Regions from separate parts of the Novosphingobium oxfordense genome, predicted to be linked through region 3. Evidence: predicted binding sites of a transcription regulator. Region 3 holds the regulator's gene; each other region holds the start of a gene.
The links. The regulator LexA, encoded in region 3, represses DNA repair genes until DNA is damaged. The targets are predictions, from matches to a motif close to GTTCCNCNCTTGTTCT.
Positions count from the first base shown of each region.

Region 1: a site for LexA is predicted at 5,639-5,654, ahead of uvrA (excinuclease ABC subunit UvrA). Genes of this name have one in related genera too.
Region 2: a site for LexA is predicted at 4,212-4,227, ahead of WBP07_RS22005 (ImuA family protein). Genes of this name have one in related genera too.

Region 1 is NZ_CP147005.1:2,181,232-2,188,810, reverse strand. Features, by position in the region: gene WBP07_RS10185 (hypothetical protein) at 1-63, shown strand, start outside; gene WBP07_RS10180 (zinc-binding alcohol dehydrogenase family protein) at 76-1,008, opposite strand; gene WBP07_RS10175 (DUF4403 family protein) at 1,121-2,593, opposite strand; gene WBP07_RS10170 (VOC family protein) at 2,739-3,161, opposite strand; gene WBP07_RS10165 (hypothetical protein) at 3,302-3,664, opposite strand; gene WBP07_RS10160 (UrcA family protein) at 3,868-4,287, opposite strand; gene WBP07_RS10155 (UrcA family protein) at 4,732-5,136, opposite strand; gene uvrA (excinuclease ABC subunit UvrA) at 5,666-7,579, shown strand, end outside.
Region 2 is NZ_CP147007.1:445,044-452,622, reverse strand. Features, by position in the region: gene WBP07_RS22025 (L,D-transpeptidase family protein) at 1-780, opposite strand, end outside; gene WBP07_RS22020 (murein L,D-transpeptidase catalytic domain family protein) at 841-1,506, opposite strand; partial or broken gene WBP07_RS22015 (DNA polymerase ligase N-terminal domain-containing protein) at 2,236-2,965, opposite strand; gene WBP07_RS22010 (SOS response-associated peptidase) at 3,058-3,702, opposite strand; gene WBP07_RS22005 (ImuA family protein) at 4,261-5,022, shown strand; gene WBP07_RS22000 (Y-family DNA polymerase) at 4,937-6,457, shown strand; gene WBP07_RS21995 (glycosidase) at 6,850-7,579, opposite strand, start outside.
Region 3 is NZ_CP147005.1:1,445,393-1,452,971, reverse strand. Features, by position in the region: gene WBP07_RS06685 (sensor histidine kinase) at 1-722, shown strand, start outside; gene WBP07_RS06680 (hypothetical protein) at 734-955, opposite strand; gene WBP07_RS06675 (citrate synthase) at 1,112-2,395, opposite strand; gene gltX (glutamate--tRNA ligase) at 2,409-3,863, opposite strand; gene WBP07_RS06665 (ComEC/Rec2 family competence protein) at 3,956-6,094, shown strand; gene lexA (transcriptional repressor LexA) at 6,168-6,854, opposite strand; gene WBP07_RS06655 (molybdopterin molybdotransferase MoeA) at 6,969-7,579, opposite strand, start outside.

The DNA of each region.
Region 1 (7,579 bases), 740 kb from region 3:
GTGATCAAGGCCATGGGAACGCTGCCCGTGGACATTCGCCCGATCTATCCGGACAGCGTCTGAGCCCTTCCGTCGCTACGGCCGCATCACCACGCGGCCGTAGACGCCGCCGCGCATCATGAAGCTCCAGGCCTCGTCCGCTTCGCACAGGGCGAATTCGTATTCGACGGGGATCTGCAGTTCCCCACGCGCCACGCGCAGCAGGGCTTCGTCGATCAGGCCGTGGATCGAGGGATCGTCCATCGGCGCGGCGGGGGCGATGGGGAGGAGGTCGAACCGCGTGGCCTGATGATCGCTGGCGTGGAAGCTGGCATAGCGGCCGCCGTTGACCACAAGGCGCGAGAGCGTGGCATAGTCGGCATCCAGGCCGGTATCGACGATGATGTCGAAGCCATGGCCCTGCGTTGCGTCGAGGCACGCGGCAATGACATCCTCGTCCCACTTGTCGATCAGGCGTGAGAGGCCGAAGTCGCCCAGGTCGGAGCGGTGCGAGGTATTCGTGGCGATGCCGCTGACCCGCGCCCCGGCCCGCGCGGCCAGTTGCAGGACGATCAGCCCGGTCGCGCTGGTGACGCCGTTGATGAGCACGGTTTGACCGGGCGTTACGCCGTTTTTCCCGAAAAGCGTCGCATGCGCCGAGGCGAAGGCATGGGGAACGGCGGCGGCGAAAGCCGGGTCGATCCCCTCGGGCAAGTGCCAGACCGTCGCTTCGGGAACCGCGAAGAATTCCGCGAAGGCACCGCCGGGATGATGGCCGACCACCCGGTCCCCCACTGCGAAGCGGGTGACTGCGGAACCGGTCGCCTCCACGGTGCCGGCAGCCTGGCAGCCGGGTATCGCGCTGGGTACCGGCGCGGGCAGCGTCACCATCTGGTGAATGTCGACACATTCCAGTGCGGCCAGTTCCACGCGTATGAGCACGGTATCGGCAGCAATGGCCGGGCGCGGCGCAGCAGCATAGCGGAGGGCGATTCTGCCATTGCCGCCATGCTGGAAAACCGCGTTCAACGTATGCCTCTGGTCATGGCTGGGGGGATGTCGGTCGCGAATATGGTATACGCCCCTTCGTGTCCATACAAAGGGTTGCGTCTTTCGTATGAAGGAACTTGCGCGGCGCCGATCATTCCGCAAGCTTCACCGTGGCGATGCCGCTTCCCCGTACCGGCAGGTAAAGGCCCTGTCCCGCCGCGCGGATCGTGCCGGTGTGCGCCTCCGTGACTTCGGCACGGATCAGCAGCTTGCCTGCCCGCTTTTCGGCAATCGCGCGGTGGATCTTGCCGAGCAGGTCCTGGAAATCCTTCTCGAAGTTCTGCCCCAGCGCATCCGCCAGCGTTGCGGAAAGTTCGGGTGCATTGGCGAATCCCAGCAGCAGCTTGCTGCCCACCATGTCGGTGCCGCCGCCGACATGAAGCTCGGTGAATTCCACCTTGCGGGAATCGGGCTGGTTGGACGGCTTGGCGGTCAGCCAGACCGTGCCGCTGGACTTTTTCAGGTAGCCCTTCGCTCCCCAGACCGAAAGCTCGATACCCACCGCGATCCGCCCGCCAGTGGTGCCGTAGATGGTCGCCTTGCGGAATTCCGCGTGAAGGGTGCCGAGGTCGGAAACCACGAAAGGCCGCTGCTGGCGCTTGACCAACGCCTTCAGCAGCACCGGCTCCAGCTCCCGATAGTCCGCGATTACCGGGATGAAGAAGGCGATGCGCCCGGCCTCTCCGTTCATCCGGCGCAGCGCGGGCAGGGCCGTGGGCGCCGGATCGGCAGGCCGGTCGCCCACGAAGGTCTCGGTCAGCGCCTTGAGGCCAAGCCGCAGCTGGACGCGATGGCCCGATAGCATGTAGCCGCCATACTGCACTTCCTGCGGAGTGATCCGCATCCACACCGGCGGGTTGCGGTGGTTCAGCTCCAGAGAGGTGAACGCGGCGGCCCAGGCCTTCTCGATCGTCGGCCGCACCGAGATTTTCGCCAGTTCCGCGCCCAGCTGCCGTTCCAGCCCCGCGACGATCGGGGCCAGCTTCTTGTCCGCCGGTTTGGAAAGATCGATCCGGCGGCCGAGGAAGTCGAGATGGGGGCTGTCGATCCAGCGATAGGTGATGGTCACCTTGCCGCGCAGTTTCCAGTCGGGCGTCATGTCGAGGCTGACCCGCGCTCTCGCTTCGGCCCGCGCGTTTGCAGTCTCGCGCTTAAGCACGCCGCCGATGTCGCGCGCCTGGACTTGGGCGGTGATCGGCATGGTGAAGACCACCTCGCGCCCGGTGCCGGTGAAGCGCAGGGGGCCGCGCCGCGCCTCTCCGACGATGTCGCACTTGATCTTGGGGGTCTTCAGCTTGACGAAGGCAAGCTTCACCTTCTTCGAGGGGAGGCATTCCAGGCCGGTCTCGTCGATGGACCATAGCGTGCGGGGGATTTCCCGCTCCAGCGCGGGGCCCAGCGCGGAGATATCGGCATCGACGGGCACCGTCAGCAGCGAGGCTTGCGGTTCGATCACGATGGCGTCGTTGGCGCGCGGGGGCGGCGCTTCCTCGGCCTGGCGATGGCATCCGGCCGGCATCAGTGCCAGCAGGATGAGGGCGGAGGAAATGCGTCCTGGCTTCATCTCACCTCGGGTCGGGCCTCGGTTCCGTCCAGCCATGAATAAGCGAGAAGCGGGGGTGGTTCCAGCGCCGCGGCATCGGGTTTTCCCGCCTTCCGCATCGGATGGAGGTGAAAACGCCGGGAGGAAATCCCGCGTCCCGCCTCCCTCAGGTGGCGAAAAGCTGGCCGAGGTCGGCAAAGGCCTTCATCTCGATGGCATTGCCCGAAGGATCGCGGAAGAACATGGTTGCCTGCTCACCCGCCTGTCCGGCGAAGCGGATATAGGGCTCTATGCCGAAGCTGACGCCGGCTTCGCGCAGACGCAATGCCAGATCCTCCCAATCCTCCATGGCCAGCACCACGCCGAAATGCGGCACCGGCACGCCATGGCCGTCGACCGGGTTGGAGGCGCTGTCTCCGCGCGCCATGTCCGGCACGAGATGGGTGACGATCTGGTGCCCGTAGAAGTCGAAATCGACCCAATGCGCGCTGCTGCGCCCTTCGCGGCAGCCCATCAGGCCGCCCCAGAAGGCCCGTGCGGCATCAAGGTCGTGGACAGGGAAGGCGAGGTGGAAGGGGCGCAAGCTCATGCTGCCGGGCTTACCTGCGATTGCTGGTGCCTGTCACGGCAAATGGGAAAAGGGGGACGGGCGCGTCCCCCGAGGGGGCGGCGCGGGTACGATGCCCCGGCGCCGCGAAGGCCGCCGCCTGCCGTTCGTTTGAACGGCTCTCAGCGGCAGCGTGAATAGTCGCCGGCGCGGCAGGCCGCGACATCGCGCCGCCACCGGGCAAGGTCGGCGTCGTACTGGCGGCGCGCCTCGGCATAATTGCGTGCATCGCTGTCGTCACCGCCGCGCTCCTCGCCGCGCTGCCCCTTGTAGGCTTTCCAACCCTCGGCATATTGCGCGTCGCGCTTGCGGACAGAGGCGAGCTGGTCCTGGTTGAGCTTGCGGATGATGGCGCGATCGCGCGCAATGGCCTGCGGCGTCATCGTCGGGTCGCTGGGATCGTCGGCATGCGCCGGACCGGCGGCCAGGATTCCACAAGCGAAAGCCGGCGCGCTCAGCGCCAGAAGGATACGCGACCCCCTCATCAAATTCTCCATCCCTGAGGTGTTGTTGGCGAAGCTCTGACGCGGGCGGGAAACGCGCGCAAAGGCTATGCGACGAACGGTGGAGTGCGGGGGTGGAGTGTGCCGCGTCTGCGGCGAGAGGAGGTGTTCAGCGGGAACCGGGGCCCGAACCGGGATCGCCGCCCACGGGGAGGGAGCGGCGATCCCGTCGTCGGTCCGGTTCGTCAGCGCGCGCGATGTTGGGAGGTATCGCGGGCAACGGCCAGGACCGCCACGCGCCCGTCCCGATCACGATCGGCGAGCACGGTATCGCGGGTGGCGAAGGCCTGCCGGGTGCTTTCGTCACGGCAGTTGCGCATGTCGGCATAGGCAGGCAGGTCGCGGATGTCGGCGGTGCCGCAGACATGGCCCACGGCCGTTTCGATGCGCGCATCCAGTTGCGCGCGTCCCTGCGGCGAATCCAGGTCAAGATCGGTGTAGAAGACTTGCTCGGTCGGCCGGTTTCCATCGACCATGGTTACGGCCTCGGTTCCGCCATCGTCTGATGGACGGGCGACCGCCTGTGAGGGAATGGCCAGCGCGGCGCAAAGCAGCGCAAACGGGGCAGCGAAAGTCACGGTATTGCGAATGTCGATATGCGTCATGCTCGTATCTCCGGTCGGTCCGGGCAGGGCCCGGCGCGGTGGTTGAAGTCGAGCGACCCTGTCGGCGCCGCCTGCGGGAGCCGCAGGCGCGTTCCCGCTTATCGTGTCGTTGTATCTGTCTTTGGGGGCGGTCCCGTATGCTAACCGCCTTGCCATTCTTTCCGGATATTGCGCCTTCCGCTTCTTCGGCAGGAGGGCAAAGACAAATTTCTTCCGTACCGGTGTTCCGTGGAACAGCCGTTTTAACAGTCTATTTCCAGTTGTTGAAATATAGATATCACGTAAGAAAAGTTATCATGAGGTGTTGATAAGTAATTTCAACGATCGGCGATTCCTGTACGTGGCCGTTTGCCATCATGGCGGAGGGCTTGCCGAAAGTTCCAATCCGCCCTGATTTTGATGCGCCCCACCGGCCCGGCCGAAGCCGGGCTTTGGAGGCAACAGTCACCGCCGGGCGAACACGGCCAGCGTCTGCGGCATGGCGGAAGCGGCCAGGGTCTGACCCTGAGCGCGTGCCGCCAGATACTGCGCGAAGACCTGATCGCGCGCGGCATAGGCGCGTTGGCTGGAATCGTCGCGGCAGCCCATCATCGATGCGAACTCGTCAAGGTCGCGCACGTCCACGTTCTTTCCGCAGACGGTGCGAACCGCGGAATCCAGCCGTGTTGTCAGGTGATCGCGCCCGGCCTGGGTCTCGAGGTTGAGATCGTCGTAACGGACCAGAACGCGCGGCACGCTTGGATCGATGACCGGATTCTTGACGACGACTTCGTCGGCCACGGCCGATGCGGCAAAGCCAAGCGTGGCTCCGGCCAGGATGGCGGCGGCTATCATGGAATTCCTGGACATTTCGGGTACTCCTCCTTCAAGGACGCAGCCCGTCGCCCGCGAAACCTCCCGTTCCGCGATACCGAACGCACTGCGACGACCCTGTGCGGTCTGAAAATGTGCGGTTTTTTAAAAGAATCCCTCTCTTGCAGGCACTTGGCGCGCGCCTGCCTCGCGGTAATCCCCACAGTCAATTCTATCGATACTATAAGGCGTTAAACCCGCTACGGTGGCCCTGGCTGATCTTCGGAGCCGGTCATCTACTCTTTCACAGAGAGATCGGCATTAAAGCAAAGGGCGAGTCCATACTTTTATCGGGCAGTGTCGTTATTGCGCATTAGTATGGCATTTTCAAGTCTGCAAACTAACGGATCGGTGAACGGCATTTGTCGGCCGATAGACGACATCGGTTCCCCGACGAACGGCATGTGGTGGATTTTTGCGCCTGCGTTGCAATCGGGGCGGGCGTTCCCACATGGCTTTCCGGAATTGCGGCCTGCCATGCGCCTTGCCTTGCGCATTGCGAACAAATCTGGAACATACGTCCCCCATGAGTCTCTCCCACATCACCGTCCGCGGCGCCCGTGAGCACAATCTCAAGGGTTTCGACATCGAACTCCCGCGTGAGAAGCTGATCGTCATCACCGGCCTCTCGGGCTCGGGCAAATCCAGCCTTGCGTTCGACACGATCTATGCGGAAGGCCAGCGCCGCTATGTCGAGAGTCTCTCGGCCTATGCGCGCCAGTTCCTGGAGATGATGCAGAAGCCGGACGTCGAGCATATCGACGGCCTCAGCCCCGCGATCTCGATCGAGCAGAAGACTACCAGTCGCAACCCGCGCTCCACCGTGGCGACCGTGACGGAGATCTGGGACTACATGCGCCTGCTCTGGGCACGCGTGGGCATTCCCTATTCGCCCGCCACCGGGCTTCCGATCGAGGCGCAGACCGTCTCCAACATGGTCGACCGGGTGATGGAACTGCCCGAAGGCACCCGCGCCTACCTGCTCGCGCCGGTCGTGCGCGGCCGCAAGGGCGAGTACCGCAAGGAATTGGCCGAGTGGCAGAAGGCCGGCTACACCCGCGTCCGCATCGACGGCGAACTCTACGCCATCGAGGACGCCCCCGCGCTCGACAAGAAGTACAAGCACGACATCGAAGTCGTGGTGGACCGCATCGCGGTGAAGGACGGCATCCAGACCCGCCTGGCCGACAGCTTCGAACAGGCGCTGAAGCTGGCCGAGGGGCTGGCCTATATCGACCTTGCCGACGGTGTCGTGCCGGGCCGTGAGAGCGAAGGGAAGGGCAAGAAGAACCTCAAGGGCGCCGGCCTGCCGCCCAACCGCATCGTCTTCTCCGAAAAGTTCGCCTGCCCGGTCAGCGGCTTCACGATCGAGGAGATCGAGCCGCGCCTGTTCTCGTTCAACGCGCCGCAGGGTGCGTGCCCGGCCTGCGACGGCCTGGGTGAGAAGCTGCTGTTCGACCCGCAACTGGTGGTCCCGAACGAGCATCTCAGCCTCAAGCAGGGCGCGATCGTGCCCTGGGCCAAGTCAAACCCGCCTTCGCCTTACTACATGCAGGTGCTCTCCAGCCTGGCCGAACACTTCGGGTTCGACCTCACCACGCCGTGGGACGCACTGCAGACCGAGCTGAAGATCGTCATCCTCTACGGCACCGGCGGCAAGGCCGTGCCGCTGACGTTCAAGGACGGCAAGAAGGAATACACCGTCAACAAGCCGTTCGAAGGCGTGATCGGCAACCTCAACCGCCGCATGATCCAGACGGACAGCGCCTGGATGCGCGAGGAACTGTCCAAGTTCCAGACCGCGCAGCCCTGCGAAACGTGCGAGGGCAAGCGCCTCAAGCCCGAGGCGCTCTCGGTTAAGATCGCCGGCAGCGACATTGCCGATGCCGCGCGCCTTTCCGTGGCGGACGGCTTCGCGTGGTTCGGGGAGCTTGAGGGCAAGCTGACCAGCCAGCAGCAGCAGATCGCCAAGGCCATCCTCAAGGAAATCAACGAGCGGCTGGGCTTCCTCAACAACGTCGGGCTTGATTACCTCAACCTCGACCGTACCAGCGGCACGCTGTCAGGCGGTGAGAGCCAGCGCATCCGCCTGGCCAGCCAGATCGGCTCGGGCCTGTCGGGCGTGCTCTACGTGCTCGACGAACCCTCGATCGGCCTCCACCAGCGCGATAACGACATGCTGCTGGAAACGCTGAAGCGCCTGCGCGACCTGGGCAACACCGTGATCGTCGTCGAACATGACGAGGACGCGATCCGCACGGCAGACCACATTGTTGACCTTGGCCCCGGCGCCGGCGTCCATGGCGGCGAAGTCGTGGCCGAAGGCACGCTGAAGCAAGTGCTGAAGAGCAAGAACAGCCTCACCGCCGCCTACCTCAACGGCACCCGCAAGATCGAGGTGCCGACCGAGCGCCGCAAGGGCAACGGCAAGAAGATCGTG
Region 2 (7,579 bases), on a different replicon from region 3:
AGGATTGCGGTCAAGCCAGCGTAGCCGCTCCATCGCCACGGCAATCGCGCGGGCCCGGTCCGCATCCGAAAGGTTGAGAATTTCGAGCGCGTCGGCACCGATGACGCCATCGGGCTTTATCCCGTAGTCGGCCTGCATGCGCTGCACCGCGCGGACCATCGCGGGATTGTAGCGGGTGCCCTGCGCAGCAGAGCGGTCCAGGTAGTCGGAGGAGACGAGCTGGCGCGCGATCGCGGGAACGCGTGCGTCGGTGTCCCCGGGCTTCAGCGGCTCGCCCTTGTCGGGGATCACGGAGACGGGCGCGTTGCCCTGATTGCGCAGCGCGAGATAGGACTTGGACAGGGCGAGGTAACCGTCGTCCTGAGGCGCCAGGCCCTCAAACCATTGGCCCAGCTTCCCGTTCTTTAGAGCTGCGCCGAGGCCTTTCAGCAGGTTCGGGTTGGGGCGGGCGACGGTGTAGACGTCGTAAAGCTTGGCCGGATCGGACGACCCGCGGGCCAGCGCCGAAGCATAGCGCAGCGCACTTTGCGTCAGCGCGCGGTCGCCTTCGGCATTTCCAGGCTGACCGTCCAAGGCGAATTGTACCCGATCGAGGCCATGCGCGGCGCGACGTCCGATCGCGTCACGCAACTGGCGGACCGCCCCGTCGTTCCAGTGCACCTGGTCGATGCTGATCGGCGGCGCCACGGTGTTCTGGGAAGCATTGTCGGGCTTCGAGTGGCACCCGGGCAGCGCGACCGTCAGGGCCAGCAACGAGCAAGCGATCACACTTCTATGCACACGAATCTCCTGGTAAGACCGTATGACAACTTATGGAAATCCCAAGGGTTTCATGCTGTCCTAGGCGCGGGCAGCAAAGACCATCCGTCCTTCGCCAAGGAAACTGAACACGTCGCTCAGCTTATCCTCGCCAACCGCGAAGCACCCCTGACTGCGGCCCAGCTTGCCATGAACCGGGATCATGTCGTCGTTCGCATACCAAGCGCTATGGATTACGATGGCGCGGCTGAGCGCATTGTTGTTCGTCGGGTCCAGCCCCACCAGACGCTGCGACCGACCGTGCTTACCGGTATAGTAATCGTCCGTTAGGAACGCCCCCTCACTCGAGGCATTGGAGCCAAACGCGTTGGAGAACCGCTCGAGGAACCCGGTATGCCCCGGATCGGAGCCCGAACCATGCGCGACCAGTAGTCGCGATGCCTTGCCGCTGACGACATCGAGGAAGTGCAGCCGGGGATTGGAAGAGGGCGCGCTGAAATCGACGATGGCCATCCGGTCGCGCGCTTTGACCGAACCGGAGTGCCGGTCGAGCGCAGATAGAGCCCGGCGCAGCAGCGCCGGGTTTACGGAAAAGCGAGCGGCATCTAAAGCCGTCTGAGGCATGCTTGGGGCATTTCGCGGGGCAGCTGGGACAGCGGTTGGGCGGCGCGGAGGCGACGATCCTAAAAATGGCTTGGCGGCCGGCCCTGCAAGGGCGGCGAGAACAATGCCCGCACCTGAAATCATCGCGGCGCGCCGGTCGGGTTGGAAGGTCTGCTTAGGCATGCCTCCAATAATGGATATACCGGCCTGTAATTAAATAGCTTTTGGCGATTTTTGTTGGAGCACTTCTGCACTTAAGCGATGAATCGCCCTGAAGATGCGGCGGGCAGGTGAAAATGGCACAGCCGTTCTGGAACAAATCTCCGCAACTCAAATCTCATATGCTGCGCAAACACTATGCTCACGGTGCAAATCTCAGAAAGGTCTCGCAAATAGGCCGCGAGTGGGTGCCAAGTGGCAAAATGTCAGGCATACCTTAGAAAGCCAGGGGGCGCATTGTCACGTTGTCGCCTCGTTAGTCCCTCCAGCTATGGGTGCGCGAGCTTGCGTCGGAACACCGGAACTTTGTTCCACCATGTCTTGCTGAGCGCCCTGAGCCGCACCCTCCTTCGCCGCATCGGCAACCGAATTTTCGAACATGCGCTTGAGAACCCAGCCTACGGCGAAGGTAACAGATGCCGTCACTACTGCTCGAACCGCAGTTTCCTTCAGCGACCGAACGAACTGCTTACGCTGTAGTCGCCCCGGCTGACCGGCGACTACGTCTGCTAACTTCTCCCTGGTTCGCACCGGAACGTCCCTTATATTGTTGCATGATCATCGGATAACGCCCAATCGCAGCTCCGGATCCACGACATCTGACCAGGCACGGGAGAATGACTGCACGGTGCCAAAGGACGCCGCCAGCATCCGGCCAGACCCGCTCAGGTTGCCAGCATAGCGCAGCTTTCCATCCTCGTTTACGCCCAAAAGAAGCGAGCGAAACCTCCGCTGCTTGTCAGAAGGCGTCCAGCCTACAATGACGAACTCCTGCCGACGTATGCACTTGGACTTGACCCAGCTACCGCTCCGCGAACCGCTATATCGAGCGTCGAGGCGTTTCGATACGACCCCTTCCAACCCCGCCTCGCAGAAGCTGTCGACGCTCGCGAGATGAATGCCGATGAGGTCGTCCGAGCCACCGGCAAACTCGTCCTCGACCTTACGTAGGACCAGTTTTCGCCCTTCTCCTTTCCGCGTGGCTTAGGCGAAACATGATCCACTCGCCCTTCATGCGCGGGCCATGGAGGGTGAAATGCAGATGCCCTTCGATAAGGGTTTTGATGGGATCCTTGCCCGGGACCGGCTCCCAAGTTCCATTGTCCCAAAGCATTACGGTACCACCACCATACTCCCCCTTGGGGATAGTCCCTTCGAACCGGGCATAGTCGAGCGGGTGGTCTTCGGTCCGAACTGCCAAGCGTTTGTCATCAGGGTTGGCGCTTGGCCCTCGGGTCACTGCCCAGCTGACGAGCGTGCCGTCCAGCTCGAGGCGGAAGTCGTAATGCAGGCGAGTCGCGGCATGCTTCTGGACAACGAAGCCATTACCTGACGTCGGCTCGGGGGCACCGGAGGGTTCCCCGGTACGCGCGAAATCCCGCTTTTACGAAGCGGCTGGTGACGCCTCCCCTCACTGGACCGCACGCCAATCCAATTCGGTTCGCGGCGGTGCGTACGATCCCCGGTCAACGCTGCCTACAGCGGTAGCGAAAGCTGGGTGTTCGGCTCTTGGGGCACCGTCCGGTCCGACCAAGGTTCGTCGGTCGGCTCCACCTCTAAAAGGCCCTCCCAGATTCGGCATAGCTCATGAGCCGCCGTCGGCGTGCCGTCGGTCCAGATCTGCCACTCCTCGCAGCGCAGGATTACTGGCATGCGATCGTTGAGCGGCTCCATCTGCTCGTGGCCGGGCACCGTCAGCATCGAGTAAACATGCCCCCATTCAGGCGAATTGCACCAGATGCCGGCGATGGCGAAGACCTCCTCGCCAGGTAGGGAGAACCAGGTTCGGGTCATCCGGCTCTTTTGGCCGGCAGGCTCGGCCCAAGCCGTGACCGGGATGAGGCACCGTCGCCTCTGGAAGCTGGTGCGCCAGAACGGTGAGCCGATCTTGTCGCTGCGCGTGTTGACGACCGCCCTTGGTTTGAGAGGCTCGCCGGTGACCTTGCGGCTGTCGCTGCGCGGGAACCCCCAGGCCATGGCTTGAATATTGCGGCGCGCGACAACGAGTCCTGGGTCGGTGGGGGCGATGACCTCGACATAGTTCGCTCCCACGGCCGGCATGGCGTCGAAAAGCGCCGCGATCGCGTCGGCAGGCTTGGTCATGCGATAGAGATTGCAGATGGGGCCAGCCTCCTTTGGTTACCATTTAGGGACGCTTGTGGAGTACCGCAAATTCCAGAAGGGGAAGGTGGTTCCGATCGAGTCCAGGATGGCCAGGGAAACGAGCCCCGCAGCGCAAAGGCGGCGCGGGGCTCAGTCTGGGTCGCCTCGTCGGCGCCGTACTTGGAACTCATCTTCTGCAAGCAATTGTTTGCAGATGCTCCTCGGCACCCACAGTGACATATCTATTCGTTTGTGGGACTGTGACATCCGCAAAGTTACGCCAGTCCCGATATGGCGCGGCAGCTAAGGCCATCGTTACGCTTCATCGCGAGAGCGCGTTCAGTTCTGCACAGAGGCATGTCTTTGGGATTGAACCGTGGATCATCGCCGGATCGATTCGCATGTTTGTGGCCGGGTTGAGGAAAGGCTGTCGTGGCTGGACCACAAAAATTCGCTCGGGAAATCAGTCGTTTTAATGGGAAAGCACCAGACCAGGCCCGTTGAGCCCGTTGACTCCAACTTCGATTGGAACAAAATGGGAACATAATTTCCGTTTTGAGCCGAAGGAGGCCCTTCATGACATCGGGAGGGGCAGGCCCTCGTCTGGACGAACTGCGCGCCCGGATCGCAGAGATCGAGGGCGGTGAAAGGCTGCGCCGTGAAGTGCTGCCATTCGGACTTGGCGCAATCGACGAGCGGCTCCCGGGTGGGGGCCTGACGCTCGGCTCGCTTCATGAAATCGCCGGCGGCGCGCAGGGCGTCACCGATGGTGCGGCGGCGGCTTTGTTCGCAGCAGGGATCATGGCGCGGGCCGAAGGGAAGATCCTCTGGTGCATGACCAAGGCCGATCTGTTCGCACCGGCGATTGCGCAGGCGGGGCTCGATCCCGACCGGGTGATCTACGTCGAAGCTCAGGACGAAATCTCGCTGCTGGCCTGTTTCGAGGAAGGGCTGCGCCATGGCGGACTTGGCGGTGTGGTCGCCGAAGTGTCGCGCCTCTCGATGTCGGTGTCCCGCCGATTGCTGCTTGCGGCCGAAACCAGCGGTTCGATCGGCATTGCCCTTCGCCGTTGGCGTCGGCGCGAAGACGCCGCCGACTTCGGACAGCCGACCGCGGCGGCAACGCGGTGGCGGATTACCGCTGTTCCATCCGAACCCTTGCCGGTTAAGGGCGTTGCCCGGCCGCGCTGGTTCGTCGAGCTTATCCGGTGCCGGGCTGGCGAGAGCGCCGACTTCCTTGTGGAATCCTGCGATGCGACAGGTCGTCTCGCTTTACCTGCCGACCTGGCCGATCGATCGGCTGCGTCGCAGGCTTGGCCCGCACGCGCCGCCTCCTGACGCGCTGCTCGTTCTTACCGGCATGGAAGGGCGCCGTCGGGTTCTGACGGCGGTCGGTGCGCCTGCGCGCGCCTTGGGCCTCCATGCCGGCATGGCCGTCAGCCAGGCTCAGGCGCTCGTGCCCGATCTCGTCATGATGGATGCCGACCCCAAGGCCGATGCGGAAGCCCTGGAAAAGCTCGCCGTCTGGTCGCTGCGCCGGTACTCGCCGATGATCGCGCTCGATCCGCCGGACGGATTGATGCTCGATATCACTGGGGCCACCCATCCTCATGGCGGCGCCGAGGGTCTGCTCGGGGATGTGCTGCGGCGGCTCGCCGAAGTCGAGACGGCCGGAAGGGCGGTCTGCGCCCCCACTTATGGGGCAGCCCATGCGCTCGCCCGCTTCGGAAGCGCGCCGCTGCGCGTCGTCGATCCGCTCGAACTGGCAGATGCCATCTCATACCTGCCGCTCGCAGCTCTTCGCCTGGATGCAGACAAGGTCCACAAGCTGGCGACGCTTGGCATCGAGACCATTGCCGAACTGGAGGCGATGCCGCGAGCGTCTCTCGCCCTGCGGTTCGGATCGGAACCGGGCAAGCGGCTCGATCAGGCCTATGGTCGGCTTTCCGAGCCCTTCGAACCGGTCGAAGCGCCCGAGCGCATCGAGGTTGAGCGGCGTTTTGCCGAGCCGATCGCGGCCCCCGAGACGCTCGAGCGCTATACCCTAAAGCTGGTCGACGCGCTGGCTCTGGAGCTGGAGGAAGCCGGGCTTGGCGCACGCCGGCTCGACCTACGTTTCCACCGCGTCGACAATGCAGTGCAGGCGATCCGAGCGGGACTCGCAAAGCCAAGCCGCGAGAAGAAGCAATTGGCGCGCCTTCTCTGCGACAAAATCCAGACCATCGATCCGGGCTTCGGGGTCGAGCGCATGGTGCTCGCTGCCCCTGTCGTCGAGCCGCTTGGTCTTCGCACGATCTCGACGCTGGGAGAGAGAGCTGTTCCCGAAGTGTCGGCGCTCGTCGATGTGCTCGGCAACCGGGTCGGCGAGGAACGGCTCTTCCGGCTGGCCGCGCGCGAAAGCCATATCCCCGAGCGCTCGGTTGAACGGATCGCGCCTATGGCTGATCCGACCCTGCTGCGCTGGCCGCAGCGTTGGCCGCGCCCGGCACGCCTCTTCGCGCGCCCCGAGATGATAGAGACGATGGCGCTTCTGCCCGACCACCCCCCGGTCCATTTCGTGTGGCGCGGCGTCAGACGGCGCGTGACGCGCGCCGACGGCCCGGAGCGCATCTATGGCGAATGGCATCTGAGCGAAGCGGAATGGCTGAGCGTGCGCGACTACTTCCTGGTCGAGGACGAGATGGGAGCCCGCTACTGGGTGTTCCGGCAGGGAGACGGCATGGATCCGGTGACGGGCGCCCAGAGCTGGTTCCTGCATGGGGTGTTTGGCTGAAGTACCAAGGCCCTTCAAGCAGGCGCAAAGCCAAAAAAAGCCGGCCACATGGGCCGGCTTGGGAAGTCTTTGGGAGAGGATGCCTGAAAGGCACCGGCCATATGCGCCCGCGGCGGCCGTCTCACAAATGCAAGGAATGCAACCGGTGTTGCTCCATCTGGTTGCATTTCATGAAATCAGAGGCATGCAGTTCGAGGTTGCGAATTCCGCTTGTTAAGCTTCTCGGAAAGTTCGAAGCCGCGCCACTTTTGGGATCATCCGGGCGATACTGAAATCACGAGCGGGCCCGTCCGTATGGCGAGCCATAGCCCGGACAGCACTTCAATTGGTCAAGGGATGGGCGCTGCCGCGTGCGTGTCTGATAAGCGGCCGATGAGAGGGCGTTATCCGTTTCACATGCTTGCAAACGCTGACTTGGGAACATGCGTGATCCTGCAGGCAAGGTCCGCTTCACCAGAAGCAACGATGAAGTGATCGTCTGCCTCGACGATGCCCGTCGTGAAGACGACGCCGTGCATGTACATGAGTTCTTCAAGGGGCCCGGTCAGCTCGGGATTGGCTTCGAGTAAGGGAGTGTCGCTGGTGGCGAGTACGATCGATGGGTCTTCAGGATCGAGCAGAGACCAATAGGTCCTGTAAATGCCGACGACTTCTCTCGGCTCCACTCCATGCCAGAGCGATAACCAGCCGCGCCGACCCGCAATTTCAGTCAGGATAGGCGGCGCGCCGCCCCCCATCCTCGCTGTTGCAACAGTGGCGGCATGCGGCCGGATACCCGGCTTCAGGTAAGGGCGCCAATGGCGGCAATCAGGAGAGCTGGCGAGATTGATCGAGGGACCAGCCCGCCACTCGCTGCCCGGCGGATAGGCGAAATAGAGATCGCCGAGCGGCCGCGTTTGCGCCCAGTACTTGTCGCCGATCAGGCCCTCGAATATGAGCATGTCCTTGTTCTGGTGATCGAGGACGACACCGTCGAAGGTCCAATCGAGTGCGTTCGTGGAGTGATAGAGTGTCGTTGATTGGCGTTCGGGGCTGATCGAACAGGTCGTCATCCAGTAATCATCGCCGACTTTGCTGATTCTCGGGTCCTCGACACCGTAGCATTGCCAGGAGCCGGCCGGC
Region 3 (7,579 bases):
AAACGATGACCGCTCCGGAGCCGGTGTCGGAACCGCTCATGCGTCGCGGCCTGGTTGGGCAGGATCTGGCGCCGGTGCTGCGCCAGCCGATTGCGCGGATCATCGCCAACGCGGAAACGATCCGAACCCGACTGGCAGGCCCACTGCCCGATGCATATGCCGAATATGCTGGCGAAATCGCCGGAGCGGGCACGTTGCTGCTTGGGTTGCTGGAAGATCTTGCCGATCTCGAAGTCGTCGAATCCGACAGCTTCAGCACTACTGCTGACAGTATCGACCTGTCCGAAGTCGCCCGGCAGGCGGCGGGAATTCTTAATGTTCGGGCACGCGAAAAGGGCATTCGCGTGGAGCCGCCACATGCGAGCGAGAGCTTGCCGACATTGGCGGAATTCCGGCGAGTGCTGCAGATCCTTCTCAACCTTCTCGGCAACGCGATCCGCTATTCGCCGGAGAATTCGCAAGTCTGGATCCGGTTGGATGCCTTGGCAGACCGGGCCTGCATCACTGTAGCGGATCAGGGGCCCGGCCTGGCCGTTGAGGATCAGGAACGCGTGTTCGAGAAGTTCGAGCGCCTTGGCCGCAGTGGAGACGGCGGCTCAGGACTGGGCCTCTATATCTCCCGCCGGCTCGCAAGAGCGATGGGCGGCGACCTCAGGGTGGAAAGCGCACCAGGTCAAGGCGCCCGCTTCGTGCTGGAATTGCCGCTCGATCGCGAAGGCTGAGAGTCGCGGCTTTACAGGCGATTGCTGCTGCGCCCGTTGGTCCGGCGCGCCAACCACAACAGGATCGCGCCCACGCAGGCCATCACCGCGCCCCGCACTGCCCAGCCGCGATCGTCTATCATGAAGCTGTCCCTGGGCCAGAGGATCAGTCCGGTGCCTTGTCCGACCCAGAGTGCACCCAGCGCCACGGCGAACAGCCCGATGATGAAGGCAAGAATACGCAAGAACAGCATGTAGCGCCCCCAATGTCTGCCCACCGTCCCTGGCAACAACTTGCGGCCAATTTATGGCTTTCGCAACCCAATACGTGATCGTGCGGGGTAACGAAAAAGGCCCCCGCTTTCGCGAGGGCCTTTGACGGATACCGCGATGGTTCGCGGATCGATCGATCAGCGCTGGCCGATCGGCACGTAATCGCGCTGCGTCGGGCCGGTGTAGAGCTGACGCGGGCGGCCGATCTTCTGGCCTGGATCCGAGATCATTTCGTTCCACTGCGCCACCCAGCCGACGGTGCGGGCAAGGGCGAAGAGCGCCGTGAACATCGTGGTCGGGAAGCCGATGGCCGACAGGATGATGCCCGAATAGAAGTCAACGTTCGGGAACAGCTTCTTCTCGACGAAGTACGGATCGTTGAGGGCGATCTCTTCGAGGCGCAGCGCGGTCTCGAACAGCGGATCGTTTACCTTCAGCGCATCGAACACTTCGCGGACGGTCTTCTGCATGACGGTCGCACGCGGGTCGTAATTTTTGTAGACGCGGTGACCGAAGCCCATCAGGCGGAACGGATCGTTCTTGTCCTTCGCACGCTCGATATAGTGCGGGATCTTGTCCGGGGTGCCGATTTCCTTGAGCATGTTAAGCGCGGCTTCGTTCGCGCCGCCATGCGCGGGGCCCCAGAGGCAGGCGATGCCGGCCGCGATGCACGCGAACGGATTTGCGCCCGACGAACCGGCAAGACGCACGGTCGAGGTCGACGCGTTCTGCTCGTGGTCGGCATGGAGGATGAAGATGCGGTCCATCGCCTTTTCGACGGCGGGGATCACTTCATATTCTTCCGCCGGCACGCCGAAGGTCATGCGCAGGAAGTTGCCGGTGTAGCTCAGCTTGTTGTCCGGGTAGAGGAAGGGCTGGCCAACCGAATACTTGTAGGCAGCTGCAGCGATCGTCGGCATCTTGGCGATGAGACGGTGCGAGCTGATCTTGCGGTGCTCGGGATCCGAGATGTCGGTCGAGTCATGGTAGAACGCCGAGAGGGCGCCGACCACACCGCACATGATCGCCATCGGGTGGGCGTCACGGCGGAAGCCGCGGTAGAACGTCGCCAGCTGCTCGTGGAGCATGGTGTGGCGGGTGATGGTATTGGTGAAGCCATCCAGTTCACCCACGTTCGGCAGTTCGCCGTTCAGCAGCAGGTAGCACACTTCCATGAAGGAAGAATTCTCTGCAAGCTGGCCGATCGGGTAACCGCGGTGGAGCAGGACGCCTTCGTCACCATCGATGTAGGTGAGCGCGCTTTCGCAGCTCGCCGTCGAGGTGAAGCCGGGGTCGTACGTGAACATGCCGGTCTGGCCGTAAAGCTTGCGGATGTCGACGACATCCGGACCGACGCTGCCCTTCAGCACCGGGAAATCGATTTCCCCGTTGCCAGCATTCAGTTTGACCTGATCACCCACCAGTTCTTACTCCTTATATGTGCGACCCGGTCGTGGCGCTCGCCTGCGCGCCAATGCGAGCAAGGCTTTCGTCCCGGCCGAGCAGAACCAATACGTCGAAAATACCCGGAGAGGTCGTCTGACCAGTCAGGGCGGCGCGCAGCGGCTGCGCGAGCTTGCCGAGGCCTAATCCCAGCTCCTCGGCCATTGCCTTGAGGCTGGCTTCCAGTGCCTCCAGGGCCCATTCGGACTCTCCGGAAAGACGCTCGTGGATCGCGGCAAGGCGCGAACGCCCTTCGTCGGTCAGGAGCGCCTGCGCCTTTTCGCTCATGGCGAGCGGGCGTTGGGCAAACAGGAAGGCGGCGCCTTCGGCAAGTTCGTTCAGGTCCTTCGCGCGGACCTTCAGGACGGGCATGGCCTGCGTAAGCAAAGTCATGTCGGGATCGGTGTAACCGGCCGCTTCGAGGCGCGGCTGAACGAGGCCGGCAAGCCGGGCGTCGTCCGCTTCGCGCAGATAGTGGCCGTTGAGGTTCTGCAGCTTGGCAAGGTCGAAGCGCGAGGGCGACTTGCCGACGTCGGCCATGTCGAACCACTCGACCGCCTGTTCGCGGCCGATGAATTCCTCGTCGCCATGGCCCCAGCCGAGCCGCAGCAGATAATTGAACAGCGCTTCGGGCAGCACGCCAAGGTCGTCGCGATACGAATCGACGCCCAGCGCGCCGTGGCGCTTGGAAAGCTTGGCGCCATCCGAACCGTGGATCAGCGGCACGTGGCCGTAGACTGGAACGTCCCAGCCCATGCCGTGAATGATCACAAGCTGACGGAAGGCGTTGTTCAGGTGGTCGTCACCGCGCAGGACGTGGGTGACGCCCATGTCGTTGTCGTCGACGACGACCGCGAGCATATAAGTCGGCGTACCATCCGAACGCAGGATGACGAAATCGTCGATTTCCTCGTTCTTGACGGTCACTTCACCCTGGACGAGGTCCTGGATCGTGGTTTCGCCATCGCGCGGCGCCTTGGCGCGCACGACGTATGAGCGATCGGTGGGCCAGGTCGACGGATCGGCATCGCGCCATTCGCTGTCGATGCGGAACGGGCGGCGTTCTTCCTGTGCCTTCTGGCGGCGCTCGGCCAGTTCCTCGGATGTGAGGTAGCAGCGATAGGCATGACCATTGGCGATCAGTTCCGCAGCCACTTCGGCGTGACGATCCGACCGCGCGAACTGGAATACCGCTTCCTCGTCACCGCCAAGGCCCAGCCAGTTCAACCCGTCGAAAATCGCCTCGATGGCCGGCTCGGTCGAGCGGGCGCGGTCGGTATCTTCGATGCGGAGGAGATATTTGCCGCCGAAATGGCGTGCATAGAGCCAGTTGAACAGCGCGGTGCGCGCGCCGCCAATATGGAGAAAACCCGTGGGCGAGGGGGCAAAGCGCGTGACGACGGTCTTTCCTGCCGTCTGTCCGCTCGATGCGCTGCCGCTTGCCATTGCTACTACCTTCCGTCCTAATGTCGACCATGGCCAGTCACGCCGCCACGACCGATGATCCCTGCTTTCCGGCTCCTGCCGGGAGCGCTGCATTGCAGCATCGCCCATGGATCAGCCAGAGCCACATGTCGAGCAGTTTGGCTGGTGTCGAGTGTTTTCTTTCGAACTGCACTTTCGAGCGCGCACCCTGGCTCGCAGTGGGATTCGGCACCGGAATTGCGGGCTGGTTTACCATGCCCGGGCCTCGATGGTGGATTGCATTTTGCGCAACAAGTGCGGCGATCGCAATCGGTGCCAGCGTCTGGCGGCACGGTCGAACGCACTTTCCATACCTGCGGACGGCCCTCATCTCCATGGCGCTGGTTTTGGCGCTTGGTTGTCTTTTTGCGTGGGGGCGCTCGGCAATGGTCGGATCTGCGCCCATTTCTCGGCCAATATCGGGCATTTTTGCGGCAAGGGTGCTGTCCGTCGAAGAGCAGCCGGCGCTGGCGCAAAAACGGTTGCTGCTATCTATGCGCGAGCCAGGAACGGCGCGTGCAATCAAAGTGCGCGTCAACCTGCCGGATCGAGTCGGAATGGCTGGGGTACGCCCGGAAACGACGCCCCCGCTGACCGGGGGCGCCTTGATACGCTTCCGAGGCAGGCTTGCGCCGCCAGCGCCACCGCTGCTTCCCGGAGGATACGATTTCGCCCGGGCGGCGTGGTTTGCGGGGATATCGGCCTCGGGAAGCGTGCTGGAGCCGGTAGAGGTTCTCGAAACTGGAAACGGCGGTGATGTTCTGGGGGCGTGGCGTGCAGAACTGTCCGAACATATTCGCTCAAAATTATCGGGCAGCGTGGCCGGTATCGCGATCGCTTTCGCGACAGGGGATATGGGGGCGATCGAGCAAAACGACGCGCAGGCGATGCGCGATGCGGGATTGGCCCACTTGCTCTCCATCAGCGGCCTTCACGTCAGCGCAGTGATCGGTGCTGTATATTTCCTCGCCTTGCGTCTGTTGGCGCTGTCGCCAGCGTTGGCTCTGCGGTGCCGTCTGCCGATCGTTGCGGCTGCATTGGGGGCACTCGCCGGGATCGGCTATACCTTGCTGACGGGATCGCAAGTGCCGACGGTGCGATCCTGCGCCGGGGCGCTGCTGGTGCTCATAGCTCTCGCTTTGGGGCGGGAGGCCTTGTCGGTTCGTTTGCTGGCGACGGGTGCTTTCGTGGTCATGGTGCTTTGGCCCGAATCCATTATCGGCCCCAGCTTTCAGATGAGCTTCGCGGCCGTGCTGACGCTGATAACGGTGGCGAATGCTGGACCGGTGAAGCGCTGGATGGCGCCTCGCGACGAGGGGATGATCGCGCGAATCCTGCGGGCTCTTGCGATCATGCTCGTAACCGGCATCGCGATCGATCTCGTGCTTGTGCCGATCGGCCTCTACCATTTCCACCGTGCCGGAGTGTACGGTGCCCTGGCAAATCTTGTGGCGATTCCGTTGACGACATTTATCGTCATGCCGCTGGTTGCCTTTGCTCTGTTGCTAGACGTTGCAGGGCTGGGCGCGCCGCTTTGGTGGCTTGCCGACCACGCCATAGCCATTCTTCTGGACATCGCGCACGCCGTGGCCGCGCTTCCCGGTGCCGTGCGATTTATGCCCGTCATGGGAGGTGCGCATTTTCTGCTTTTTGTAGTGGGTGGATTGTGGCTGGCGCTATGGTCCGGGCGAGTGCGATGGTTCGGCTTGTTGCCTGCCTTGGCCGGGGCTGTGGGATTGGCGTTTCTGACACCGCCAGATATTCTCGTGGCCGGTGACGGGCACTACATTGGAATGGCTGTCGGCAGTGAGGCGCGACTTGCAACCCTGCGCGAAAGCAAAAGCGGCTATGCCATGGACAACTTCATGGAAATAGCGGGCCAGCGTAACGCTCCCTTGCTATTGACTGATCAGCCTGAAGTTCGCTGCAATCAGGATTTTTGCGCGGTCAGGCTTCTGCGCGGGGGGCGAACCTGGCATGTTCTCGTCGCTCGCAGCACCGCTTACGTTCCAGTGGCTCAACTGTCCCAAGCCTGCCGACGCTCTGATATAGTCATTGCCGATCGCCGCCTGCCACAAGGCTGTCAGCCACGCTGGCTTCGCATCGACCGGCCAATGCTCAAGCGAACCGGCGGGATCACCATCGATCTTGACGGGCGGACGTTCCGTACTGTTGCAGAGCAACAGGGTGAACATGGCTGGTGGCATCAATGAGGAAGGCTGGCCGGAATCGCCTGCCAATCGGGACCTGCCTCCTCGCCGGGGCGTGGAGGCAGGCAATTCAAAATCAATGGTAACGGCGCAGAATGCCAGCCAGCTTCCCTTGAACCTGCACCTCGCTCGCGCCGTAAATCTGCGGTTCGTAAGCTGCGTTCGCCGGGTCAAGGCGTACCTGCGGCCCTTCTCGGCGCAGATATTTCAGGGTGGCCTCTTCACCCCGGATCAGCGCGACGACGATTTCGCCGTCACGGGCGGTGTCCGTGCGCTTCACGAGGGCAAGATCGCCATCGAGAATGCCCGCCTCTATCATCGAGTCGCCCGATACTTCGAGCGCGTAATGATCGCCTGACCCAAGTAGGGCGGCGGGAACGGGAAGCATCGACTGACCTTCGATCGCCTCGATCGGTACGCCGGCGGCGATCCGTCCATGCAGCGGGATCTCGATCACATCGTTGGCAGCTTCCAACGCACGCGGCGCCGGTCGCAGTGACGGGGGCGTCTCGCGCGGTGCTGCAGTGGTTGCGGACTTGCTGCTGAGATCGTCGGGTGCCCGAAGCACTTCCAGGGCGCGGGCACGATTGGGCAGGCGCCGGATGAAGCCGCGCTCTTCGAGAGCCGAGATCAGGCGATGGACGCCGGACTTGGACTTGAGGTCGAGCGCTTCCTTCATTTCCTCGAAGCTGGGCGAGACGCCACTCTCTTCGAGCCGCACCTGGATGAACCGGAGCAATTCGTGCTGCTTGCGCGTCAACATCTGGCCTGCCTCACCTGCTTCGCCGCAAACCGCGGCCATGTTCCCTTCGCGAAGAACACTTGCAGGTCCGTTCGCGAACAATGAGGGAACAATTAAGCAACGAATGTGGTAACGTCAAGCAATACCGCCATTCTGGAGCAAGTAGACCCAGACCGGATCGCCAATCGCTGCAGGCGGCGCATGGGGTGGGCGGTCTATCAGCACATTGCTTGCCGCTAGCGAGGCCAGCGCGCCGCTGTCTTGCAGGACTTGCGCGGTCACGTTTTCACCGTCCCACAGGCCTCGCAGGAATTCGCGCCGGTCACCGCTCTCGGGAAGAGGGCTCCCTAGCCGGGTCAGGATCGGCATTGCCTTCGGCTTTGCCGCGCCCAACATCGCGCGCAAAACGGGAAGCAGGAAGTGGTAGGCTGTGACGAGGCTGGACACTGGATTTCCGGGCAGCCCGATAATCAGTTGCCGGTGTGACCCATGCGTCCTGGTCGCGACAAGGATGGGTTTGCCGGGCTTGATCGCCACCCGCCAAAAATCGATTTCGGCGCCCCATGCTTCGAGTGCCGGGCGAATCAGGTCATGATCACCGACCGAGGCGCCGCCGCTGGTGACAATCACATCGGCCTCCGCCGCGCTCTCGAAAGCCTGGATCAGTGCGTCCAAGCGATCTTCCACGGGGCCGATATGGTCGACCCGCACCGGCATACTCCGCGCGAGAGCCGCAAGCATTGCGC